DNA from 2 places in the Erwinia sp. GW821-FHT03D09 genome. Region 2 is predicted to be linked to the other one. Evidence: predicted binding sites of a transcription regulator. Region 2 holds the regulator's gene; the other holds the start of a gene.
The links. The regulator PurR, encoded in region 2, represses purine synthesis genes. The targets are predictions, from matches to a motif close to CANGCAAACGTTTGCNTG.
Positions count from the first base shown of each region.

Region 1: a site for PurR is predicted at 3,199-3,216, ahead of glyA (serine hydroxymethyltransferase). Genes of this name have one in related genera too.

Region 1 covers NZ_JBWKUK010000008.1:80,035-86,035, forward strand. The annotation lists gene glrR (two-component system response regulator GlrR) at 1-1,260, shown strand, start outside; gene glnB (nitrogen regulatory protein P-II) at 1,398-1,736, shown strand; gene hmpA (NO-inducible flavohemoprotein) at 1,818-2,999, opposite strand; gene glyA (serine hydroxymethyltransferase) at 3,317-4,570, shown strand; gene AC07U6_RS09690 (3-phenylpropionate MFS transporter) at 4,694-5,830, shown strand; gene csiE (stationary phase inducible protein CsiE) at 5,831-6,001, opposite strand, start outside.
Region 2 covers NZ_JBWKUK010000001.1:101,412-107,412, reverse strand. The annotation lists gene AC07U6_RS00570 (TetR/AcrR family transcriptional regulator) at 1-96, shown strand, start outside; gene AC07U6_RS00565 (alkene reductase) at 140-1,240, shown strand; gene gloA (lactoylglutathione lyase) at 1,383-1,790, shown strand; gene rnt (ribonuclease T) at 1,893-2,543, shown strand; gene AC07U6_RS00550 (Grx4 family monothiol glutaredoxin) at 2,626-2,964, opposite strand; gene AC07U6_RS00545 (C40 family peptidase) at 3,330-4,193, shown strand; gene cydH (cytochrome bd-I oxidase subunit CydH) at 4,258-4,347, opposite strand; gene purR (HTH-type transcriptional repressor PurR) at 4,642-5,667, shown strand; gene punR (DNA-binding transcriptional activator PunR) at 5,678-6,001, opposite strand, start outside.

The DNA of each region.
Region 1 (6,001 bases), on a different contig from region 2:
AGTAGTGAAGGTTTTGCCGTCACCACCGCCGAAAGTGGCCCGGAAGCGCTGCGGGTGCTGGACCGTGAAACTATCGATCTGGCGATTAGCGATCTGCGCATGGATGAAATGGACGGGATGGCGCTGTTTGCCGAAATCCAGAAACGTCATCCCGGTATGCCGGTGATCATTCTTACCGCGCATGGTTCTATCCCGGATGCCGTTGCCGCTACGCAGCAAGGTGTGTTCAGTTTCCTGACCAAGCCGGTGGACCGTGATGCGCTGTACAAAGCCATCGATGAGGCGCTGGCGCACCGGGTGCCAACGACGGACGAGTCGTGGAGCGAAAATATTGTCACCCGCAGCCCGCTGATGCTGCGTCTGCTGGAACAGGCGCGGCTGGTGGCGCATTCCGACGTCAGCGTGCTGATTAACGGTCAGAGTGGAACCGGAAAAGAGATTCTGGCGCAGGCGATCCATGCGGCCAGCCCGCGCGCGGGCAAAGCGTTTATCGCGATTAACTGCGGTGCGCTGCCGGAGCAGCTGCTGGAATCTGAGCTGTTTGGCCATGCGAAAGGGGCTTTTACCGGTGCGGTGAGCAGTCGGGAAGGGCTGTTCCAGGCCGCCGAGGGGGGAACGCTGTTCCTCGACGAAATTGGTGATATGCCGCAGGCACTGCAGGTCAAACTACTACGCGTGTTGCAGGAGCGCAAAGTGCGCCCGCTGGGCAGCAACCGCGATCTGGATATCGATGTGCGCATTATCTCCGCCACCCATCGCGATCTGCCAAAAGCGATGGAGAGAAAAGAGTTTCGCGAAGATTTGTTCTATCGTTTAAATGTGGTCAATTTGAAGATCCCGGCCCTGCACGAAAGAGCCGAGGATATTCCGCTGCTGGCCAATCATTTATTGAAGCAGTCGGCGGCGCGACACAAGCCGTTTGTCCGCAGCTTCTCCAGCGACGCGATGCATCGCCTGATGGCCGCCAGCTGGCCGGGGAATGTGCGCCAGCTGGTGAATGTGATTGAACAGTGTGTGGCGCTGACCTCGGCACCGGTCATCGGCGACGCGCTGGTTGAACAGGCGCTGGCCGGAGAAAATACGGCGCTGCCCACGTTTGCGGAGGCGCGTAATCAGTTCGAGCTTAACTACCTGCGTAAGCTGCTGCAAATGACCAAAGGAAATGTGACCAATGCCGCCCGAATGGCGGGGCGCAATCGTACCGAGTTTTATAAACTGCTGTCGCGACACGAACTGGACGCCGCCGATTTTAAAGAATAATTTTCAGTGCCGTTTTCACTATCAATTATGGTAGTTTAGCTGCCTGAAAAAAGAGACAGACCGCGCCGCGTGACCTGTCCGGTGAAGTTAATCGTTGATTACCCGTCCGTTACCGGAGGGAGAAATAAGGGTCTGCTATGAAAAAGATCGATGCAATTATTAAGCCGTTCAAACTGGATGACGTGCGCGAAGCGCTGGCGGAAGTCGGCATCACCGGTATGACGGTAACGGAAGTAAAAGGTTTTGGTCGTCAGAAAGGCCACACCGAGCTGTATCGCGGAGCTGAATATATGGTCGATTTTCTGCCAAAAGTGAAAATCGAAATCGTTGTGGCTGATGATATTGTCGATACCTGTGTCGATACCATTATGAACACAGCACAGACCGGTAAAATCGGCGACGGTAAGATTTTCGTATTTGATGTGGCGCGCGTTGTGCGTATCCGCACCGGTGAAGAAGACGAAGAAGCGATTTAATCGCTGTCTTTTACTTGCGTAACAGGGCCTGAATATTCAGGCCCTGTTCAATTCTGGCGTTACGATCGGCAGAGTGGTGTGTTATAGCGCTTTGTGCGGGCCAAACACTTCATAATGAATACGATTGTGCGAAACGCCCAGCTGTTGAAGCTGTTGCTCCACCGTCTCCATGAATCCCACCGGCCCACACAGATAATACTGCATGGCCGGATCGCTGAGCCTGGACTCCAGCGGCGACAGGTTGATAAGCCCGTGCGTGTCGAATTTTTCTTTATCCTGAGCTGTGGGATGGCTGTACCAGATATGCTGCGTAAACCCTGGCAGATGATTTCCGGTTTCCGTGACCTCTTTGGCAAAAGCGTGCGTGCTGCCGTTATCGGCGGCATGGAACCATTGTACCGGCGACGGATGTCGGTTCTCTGCCAGCTGATGCAGCATCGCCAGCATTGGCGTCAGCCCTACACCCGCCGAGATCAGCGTGACCGGGGTTTCCGGCTTCACGTCCAGGAAGAAATCACCGGCCGGTGGAGCAACGCGCAGATGCGTGCCCACCTTCTGCTGATGCAGCCAGCTGGACATCGTTCCGCCCTTTTCATGACGTACGGCAAGCCGGTAATTTTTGCCATTGGGTGAGCGAGTGAGTGAATACTGACGAATTTCTTTATTTTCAAAAGAAGGATCGTCCACCCAAAGGGCAAGATATTGCCCGGCGCGATAGCCCGCTACCGGCTGGCCGTCAGCCGGGGTCAGCACAAAGCTTGTGATTACCGAACTTTGTGGTGTGATTTCGCTAATGATGAATTCTCGCGTTCCCCTCCAGCCACCGGGTTTTTGCTCGGAGAGTTCATAGATCTGCTCTTCACGCTGCACGAAGATCCCGGCCAGCACGCCATAGGCTTTGCCCCAGGCCTCAAGAACCTCTTCACCCGGATGCAGCATCTCATCGATGCTGGCCAGTAAGTGAGTACCGACAATGTTGTATTGCTCGGGTCGGATGGCAAAGCTGGTATGTTTTTGGGCAATTTTCTCCACGGCGGGGCCGAGCGCCGCCAGATTATCAATATTACTGGCGTAGGCACAGACGGCGTTAAACAGCGCTTCCCGCTGGTGGCCGTTGCGCTGATTGCTCATATTAAAAATATCTTTCAGTTCGGGATTATGGCTGAACATGCGATCGTAAAAGTGGGCCGTCAGGCGTGGTCCAAGCTCGAGAATAGCGGGAAGGGTGGATTTGACGGTGGCAATGGTCTGATTATCTAGCATGGTGAACCCCCTAATCTTATAACGTGTATTTCAAATGCATTTGATTGACGAGTGGTTGCATTGTAAATACACCTTCAATATCAGTGGTTATTTATCCGTGCTGATAACAGGGGCTTAATGAATAAGCTGCAAGTTGATAATGAGGAAAACTCCGTAACCAACTGCTTGTAAAAATGATATCTAAGCCTTGCTGGCTCTGAAGCCAATCGTTTGCGCAAAAAGGCGGTCATGGCGCTATTCAACGGCTGGGTAACAGTTTAAACTGTTGACCACACCCTCACGTTCCTTATTAAAGTCAGTTGAGTCAGGAGATGCAGATGTTAAAGCGTGATATGAACATTGCCGATTACGATGCCGATTTATGGCAGGCGATGGAGCAGGAGAAAGTGCGTCAGGAAGAGCACATCGAGCTGATTGCTTCAGAAAACTATACCAGCCCACGTGTAATGCAGGCTCAGGGGTCCCAGCTGACTAACAAATATGCCGAAGGGTATCCGGGTAAACGCTACTACGGTGGCTGTGAGTACGTGGATATCGTTGAGCAGCTGGCTATTGACCGCGCTAAAGCGCTGTTCGGTGCCGACTATGCCAACGTGCAGCCGCATTCCGGTTCACAGGCGAACTTTGCGGTTTACACCGCGCTGCTGCAGCCGGGCGATACGATTCTGGGTATGAACCTGGCGCACGGTGGTCACCTGACTCACGGTTCCCCGGTTAACCTGTCCGGTAAACTGTATAAAGTCATTCCTTACGGCATCGATGAAACCGGCAAAATCGACTACAACGAGCTGGCCGAGCTGGCTAAACAGCACCAGCCGAAAATGATCGTAGGCGGCTTCTCCGCATACTCCGGCGTGTGTGACTGGGCTAAAATGCGTGAAATCGCCGACAGCGTTGGTGCATACCTGTTTGTGGATATGGCTCACGTTGCGGGCCTGATTGCCGCCGACGTTTACCCTAACCCGGTTCCTCACGCACACATCGTGACTTCTACCACCCACAAAACCCTGGCGGGCCCGCGCGGTGGTCTGATCCTGGCGCAGGGCGGCGCCGAAGATCTGTATAAGAAGCTGAACTCTGCGGTCTTCCCTGGCGGCCAGGGTGGTCCTCTGATGCACGTTATCGCCGGTAAAGCGGTGGCGTTCAAAGAAGCGATGGAGCCAGAGTTCAAAACCTACCAGCAGCAGGTTGCTAAAAACGCACGAGCGATGGTTGAAGTGTTCCTGGAACGTGGCTACAACGTGGTTTCCGGCGGCACCCATAACCACCTGTTCCTGCTGGATCTGGTTGACAAAAACCTGACCGGTAAAGAAGCCGATGCCGCTCTGGGCCGCGCTAACATCACCGTCAACAAAAACAGCGTACCTAACGATCCGAAGAGCCCGTTTGTGACTTCCGGTATCCGTATTGGTTCTCCGGCGGTAACCCGTCGCGGTTTCAAAGAAGCCGAAGTTCGCGAGTTGGCTGGCTGGATCAGCGATATTCTTGACAATATCAATGACGAAGGCGTCAGCGAGCGCGTGAAGAAGCAGGTTCTGGATATCTGCGCCCGCTTCCCGGTATACGCATAATCCGCTAGCAGTCCATTAACTGCGAGCCGTCACACAGATAACGGGGCACATCAGTGCCCCGTTATTTTTTTATCCATCAGCACAGTGTAGAGTACCGCCGAAACTTATTCTGTCGGACGGAACATGACGATACGATCGACGTACTGGCTGGGGCTGGGCTACTTCACTTATTTCTTTGCCTACGGCGTATACCTGCCATTTTGGGGTGTCTGGCTGGAAGGCAGTGGCATGAAGCCTGAACAGATAGGTCTGCTGCTGGGCTGCGGCATGATTGCCCGCTTTACGGGTAGCCTGCTGATTGCCTCGCGCGTCACAAATCCCTCTCAGCTGGTCAATGCATTGCGCCTGCTGGCACTGATTACCCTGCTGTTTGCGCTGGGGTTCTGCTTCGGTTCGCAGTGGCTCTGGCTGCTTTTCGTGATGGTGGGCTTTAACCTTGTGTTCTCACCGCTGGTGCCGCTGAGCGATGCGCTGGCTGCCACCTGGCAGCGGCAAATCGCGCTGCCCTACGGACCGGTGCGGCTGTGGGGATCGCTGGCGTTTGTTATCAGCTCGGCATTGACCGGTGTACTGGTCAATCAATTCTCTTACCAGGCGATTCTGATGCTGCTGTGCGCAGGCTGCGGCGCGATGCTGGCGGGCATGCTGCTGCGTCCGGCGGTGATGCCGCAGGGCACCTCTAAGCAGGGCAGCCACGCTGGCTGGCAGGTGTGGCTACAGATGCTACGTGAAAATGCCGTCTGGCGCTTTATGCTGTGCGTGACGCTGATGCAGGGAGCGCATGCGGCCTATTATGGTTTTAGCGCAATCTACTGGCAGCAGGCGGGCTATTCGGCCAGCGTCGTGGGTTATTTGTGGTCGCTGGGCGTCGTGGCTGAGATTGTCATTTTTGCCTCCAGCAACCGACTGTTTCGCCGCTGGAGTGCGAGGGATCTGCTGCTGCTCTCCGGCATTGCGGCGATTGTTCGCTGGAGCCTGATGGCAGCCACTACCGATCTGGGCTGGCTGATTGTGGCACAGATCCTACACTGTGGCAGTTTCACCGTTTGCCATCTGGCGGCAATGCGCTTTATGGCCTCCCGGGAGGGAGCGGAAGTGATCCGCCTGCAGTCTCTTTACTCGGCGCTGGCGATGGGTGGCGGTATTGCCATTATGACCATGATCTGCGGCGTGCTGTTCCAACACCTGCAGGGCGGAGTTTTCTGGGTGATGGCGCTACTGGTGGTTCCGGCCCTGTTCGTGCGGCCAAACGTTCGTTAGCTATGACTCAAGCAGCGCCCGGATGCTGCGCTGCTGGTGCTCGCCCAGCGGCAGCTCCGCGTGGATCAGCGGCGGTGAGAACAGCGGCAGCGTGGTGACATAGGGGGTGATCACCAGCGAAATTCCCTTTGGTGCACTGTTACGCTGATAGTCATCCACCGTCAAATATTT
Region 2 (6,001 bases):
TGGCTGGGCGCAAGCCTGCAATGCAAAATCCGCCGCGATAGTGCGCCATTACAGACTGCAGTGCAGGAAATGACGCGTATTCTTCAGGCGGTTTAAAAAAAATACTTATACTAGCCGACCGGTCTACCAGGAGTAAGTTATGGCTTTGAACAAACTGTTTACCCCATTAAAAACCGGCGCGATCACCGTGCCAAACCGCATTTTTATGGCCCCGCTAACCCGTCTGCGCAGCATTGAGCCCGGCGATATCCCAACACCACTGATGGGTGAGTATTATCGTCAGCGTGCGTCCTCAGGTTTAATTATTACCGAAGCCACCCAGATTACCTTCCAGGCCAAGGGCTACGCCGGTGCACCGGGCCTGCACAGCCCGGAACAGATTGCCGCGTGGAAGGCGATTAACGAAGGTATTCACCAGGATGGCGGCCACAGCGCGGTTCAGCTGTGGCATACCGGGCGTATATCCCATAACAGCCTGCAGCCGGATGGCGCAGCGCCCGTTTCAGCCTCGGCTATTAATGCCGAAACGCGTACTTCGCTGCGCGATGCTGAGGGTAAACCGCTGCGTGAAGCAACCTCTACCCCGCGGGCGCTAAGTACCGCTGAGGTTGCCGGTATTGTTGCCGACTTCCGCCAGGCGGTGATTAACGCGCGCGAAGCCGATTTCGATCTGGTTGAGCTGCACTCCGCACACGGCTACCTGATCCATCAATTCCTTTCTCCGGCGTCTAACCAGCGCGACGACCAGTACGGCGGCAGCATTGGAAATCGCACCCGCTTCGCGCTGGAAGTGGTTGATGCCGCGATTGACGGCTGGAGCGCTGACCGTATCGGCATCCGTATTTCACCGCTCGGCCCGTTTAACGGCCTGGATAATGGCGAAGATCAGGAGGAGGCGGCACTGTATTACATTGCCGAACTGGCAAAACGCAACCTGGCCTATCTGCATATTTCAGAACCGGATTGGGCCGGAGGCAAACCGTACACCGAGAGCTTCCGCAAGGCGATTCGTGCCGTGTATCCCGGCGTTATCGTCGGTGCCGGCGGCTACAATGCTGAAAAAGCCGAAGACCTGATCGAACGCGGGCTGATTGATGCGGTTGCCTTTGGCCGCAGCTATATCGCAAACCCGGACCTGGTCGAACGCCTGCAGGCCGCTGCGCCGTTCAACGAACCTCGCCCGGAAACGTTCTACGGCGGTGGTGCGGAAGGCTATACGGATTATCCTGCATTAGGTTAATTACGCTAATTCAAGCGGCACATTTTTGATATAATAGATTGTTTTCATAGCGATAATTGCCACGACGACTCGCAGTCGTGGTGATTATCGCTATACTGTTTTTCTAACGTCATCCGCCGATGACGCAAAAAAAGAGGATGTTATGCGTTTACTTCACACCATGCTGCGCGTTGGCGACCTGCAACGTTCGATCGATTTTTACACCAAAGTGCTGGGCATGCGTCTGCTGCGCACCAGTGAGAACACCGAATATAAGTATACACTCGCCTTCGTTGGCTACACCGAAGAGAGCGAAGGCGCTGTTATCGAACTGACCTACAACTGGGGCGTGGACAGCTACGATCTCGGTAACGCCTATGGCCATATCGCGCTGGGCGTGGATGACGTTGCTGCAACCTGCGATCGCATTCGCAACGACGGCGGAAACGTCACTCGTGAAGCCGGCCCGGTTAAAGGTGGTACCACGATCATTGCCTTCGTTGAAGATCCGGATGGCTATAAGATTGAACTGATTGAAAATAAACATGCCGGTCACGGCCTGGGCAATTAAGCTCCTCTGAGGGCCTGCGGGCCCTCCTTCTCACCTGCCTGCTGCATCACGCAGCAAAGTTTGCCATAATACGCCCTGCATTTTTGCGCCAACGAGAAGCTGATGTCTGAATTAAATGAACTGAATACTCTGAGCAGCCGCTTTCGCGGTTTCTATCCGGTAGTGATTGACGTGGAAACTGCGGGATTTGATGCCAAAACGAACGCGCTGCTGGAAATCGCCGCCGTTACCTTAAAAATGAATGAAGATGGCTGGCTGGAGAAAGATGAAACCCTGCATTTTCACGTAGAGCCTTTTGTCGGTTCAGTTTTACAGCCGGAAGCGCTGGCCTTTAACGGCATCGATCCCAGCAATCCCCTGCGCGGTGCCGTCAGCGAGTATGAAGCGCTGCACGCCATTTTTAAGCTGGTTCGTAAAGGGATTAAGGACACCGGATGCAGCCGAGCCATTATGGTGGCGCATAACGCTACATTCGATCTGAATTTTATGAACGCCGCCGCCGAGCGTGCCAGCCTGAAGCGTAATCCCTTCCATCCGTTTGTCACCTTCGATACCGCTGCACTCAGCGGGCTGGTGGTTGGGCAAACCGTGCTGGCCAAAGCCTGTATCGCGGCCGGAATCACCTTTGACAGTAGTCAGGCGCACTCTGCGCTGTACGACACCACGCAAACGGCAGATTTATTCTGTGAGCTGGTCAACCGCTGGAAACGTCTGGGCGGCTGGCCGCTTGCGGTGCCGGAAGCAGAGTCCTGAACCGTATTGACTTTGCGGCGTGCATTAACTACCGCGCAGACAAAAAAAACCCTGCGATGCAGGGTTTTTTATTGCCAGCGGCTTATTCAGCAGCTGGTGCAGGGTATTTCTGCGCAGTCTCTTTGATCAGCTGCTGCAGTTCACCGCGCTGGAACATTTCGATAATGATATCGCAGCCACCGACCAGCTCGCCGTCAACCCACAGCTGTGGGAAGGTAGGCCAGTTAGCGTAGGCCGGCATTTCTGCACGAATATCCGGGTTCTGCAGGATATCAACGTAGGCAAAACGTTCACCACAGGCGGAAAGAGCCTGTACGGCCTGTGCGGAGAAACCACAGCTTGGCAGCTTTGGAGAACCTTTCATATACAGCAGGATTGGGTTTTCTGCGATCTGACGCTGAATTTTTTCAACAGTACTCATAAATGACTTCCTCAGTACGATACTTCGTGTTTAGTTATTGTAGCGATTCTGCTCCGCCGTTGAAAACGACATTTTACGCAGCGCTGATGAACAGAACGCAACAAAATGCAAAATTATGAAAACAAAATAACATTTTCCTATCATCGTTGCAGCGTTTCTCGATGTTAGATTACTTTTTTTTGTTGAGTTAAACAGCTGATTACGCTTAATAATTCATCATTTACTTAATCTGTCTTATTGAAACAAAAAACACCTTACCTTTTGTTAAGAAGTTAGATTAGAATTGCCCTAACCCCTGCAAATTGCAGAATTCTTTTTCGATTGCCATGCGGTCATTACACTGAGTTTAACTGTTAATGGGAACGTTGCGTTTAATCATCACGCTTAGCATGCTGGCCCTTGCCCAGCTGTTCTTTAATATGGCGCATGCATCGCCTCATGCTCCCGTTAACGCTAACCAACATAAAGTTGACCACAACTCTGCGCGTAAAGATGAACGCCGCAAGCGTCGCCCGGTGAAAGCTGCCGCCACGAAGAAAGTCAAAGAACCTCTCATTAAAAAAAACAAAGCGCCAGCGCTTAAGAAAAACAAAGTTTCTGCTACCCAGAAGGCAAAACTGAAGAAGAGCCAGGAAGCCACCGCTTCACGCGAAGTGAAAACCACCCGCATCGGCAAGATGGAGAAAAAGCGCTATGGTCGCGAGCGTCTCGCCTCTTTGCAGACGAAAAAAGGTAAGAAAGGCACGCTGCGCGCTATCGAGAATGGTGAAGTTGAGTCCCCTGAATCGCCGTTGAAGTTGAGCAAGGCACACCGCGCACGCTATCAGAAAGCGCGTGAAACAGCGATGAACAAGCTGATGGGCCAGTTAGGTAAACCCTACCAGTGGGGCGGCGCCTCACCCTCGACCGGTTTCGACTGTAGCGGCCTGGTGTGGTACGCCTATAAAGACCTGGTGAAGTTTAAGATCCCGCGCACGGCGAATGAGATGTATCACCTGCGTGATGCTGCACCAATCAAACGCGACAAGCTGGAAAAAGGCGATTTGGTGTTCTTCCGCATCAGCGGACGCGGTACTGCCGATCACGTTGGCGTTTATCTTGGCGGTGGGAAATTCATTCAGTCACCGAGAACCGGCAAAGATATTCAGGTAAGCACGCTGGGCGATGATTACTGGCAGGAGCATTACATTGGTGCACGCCGAATGATGACGCCGAAAACGATTCGCTGATTGCGCAACGCGGACCGTCAGGACTCATTGCTAATCGGGAGGAGCCATGCTCCTCCCGATTTTCTTAGTACAGAATAGCCGTGAAGCTAAATGCAATAATCATCAGTAGCGCACCCACCGTGGTCAGCAGTGAGAATTTCAGATCGGTACTCATCGTCTCTCCTTAATAACCCTGTAAAATGTATGCACAAAGATTTTCTCACAGTTCCCCGTAAAAATCTCGTTTTCTCTGCGCAGCCTTGTTAGAATTCCTCTTTTCCGTTGCGCAACAGCAGCGGAAACGGTTTTTGCCAGCTCTGCAGTCACTCTACGGACGATTTTTTCCCCTTTCCGACCCGTTGCGGCAACATCTAAACCACTTTGGTCTGGCGGGAAAAGGCCGCACCCAGGCAAACGTTTAACCAACCTGTTATCAAATAGTTACGATAACACCAGGAGCATAAGTTTAATGGCAACAATTAAGGATGTGGCAAAGCGAGCCGGGGTTTCAACAACCACGGTTTCCCACGTAATTAATAAAACGCGCTTTGTAGCCGAAGAGACTCGTGAAGCCGTGTGGGCAGCAATTAAGGAATTGCACTATTCCCCCAGCGCCGTGGCACGTAGTCTGAAGGTTAACCACACCAAAACCATCGGCCTGCTGGCAACATCCAGCGAAGCGCCCTATTTTGCCGAAATTATTGAAGCCGTGGAAAACCGCTGCTTTGCCAAAGGCTATACCCTGATCCTTGGGAATGCGCACAACGACCTGCACAAACAGCAGGCTTACCTGTCGATGATGGCGCAGAAGCGCGTGGACGGGCTGCTGGTAATGTGCTCTGAGTATCCGGATTCATTAATCTCGATGCTGGAAGACCACCGCAATATCCCGATGGTGGTGATGGACTGGGGCGAATCGCGCGGTGATTTCACCGATACAGTACTGGATAACGCCTTTGAAGGCGGCTATCTGGCCGGGCGTTATCTTATTGAGCGTGGTCACCGTGATATCGGTGCCATTCCTGGACAGCTGGAGCGCAACACCGGCGGCGGACGCCATGCCGGATTCCTCAAAGCGCTGAACGAAGCCGGGATTACCCTGCGCGAAGAGTGGCTGGTCCAGGGCGACTTTGAACCTGAATCCGGTTATCGCGCCATGCAGCAGATTCTGGGGCAGAAACAGCGCCCTACTGCCATCTTCTGCGGCGGCGACGTGATGGCTATGGGCGCAATTTGTGCCGCAGATGAGATGGGCCTGCGCGTTCCGCAGGATATTTCGGTGATCGGTTATGATAACGTGCGCAACGCCCGCTATTTCACACCGGCGCTGACCACGGTGCATCAGCCGAAAGAAAGGCTGGGAGAAACCGCGTTTGATATGCTGTTCGATCGCATCACCAGCAAGCGTGAAGAACCGCAGACCATTGAAGTTCATCCGTCCCTGATTGAACGGCGCTCCGTTGCCGACGGCCCGTTCCGCGACTATCGCCGCTAATCCCGTTCGCTCAGGCGGACGGTTCACTCAGCCATTCAGCATTAAGCGTATCGCTGTCGCCGACGTAATCGAGCAGCCAGTTCAGCGCCGGTGACGCACTTTGTTCCGACCAGCTCAGGCAACATGGGCTGATCGGGAACGGGTTTGCCAGCGTCAGTTCCGCAACGCCCCCTTCTGCGATCCACCCCCGGGCAAAGTGCCCCGGGATCATGCCGACGCACAGTCCGGCCCGCAGACAGTCAATCGCGCTGTCCCAGTCAGGAACCACCAGCCGACGCTGATTATCCAGCGTCCAGGTATTACGCTTTGGCAGCGATCGCGACGTGTCCTCCAG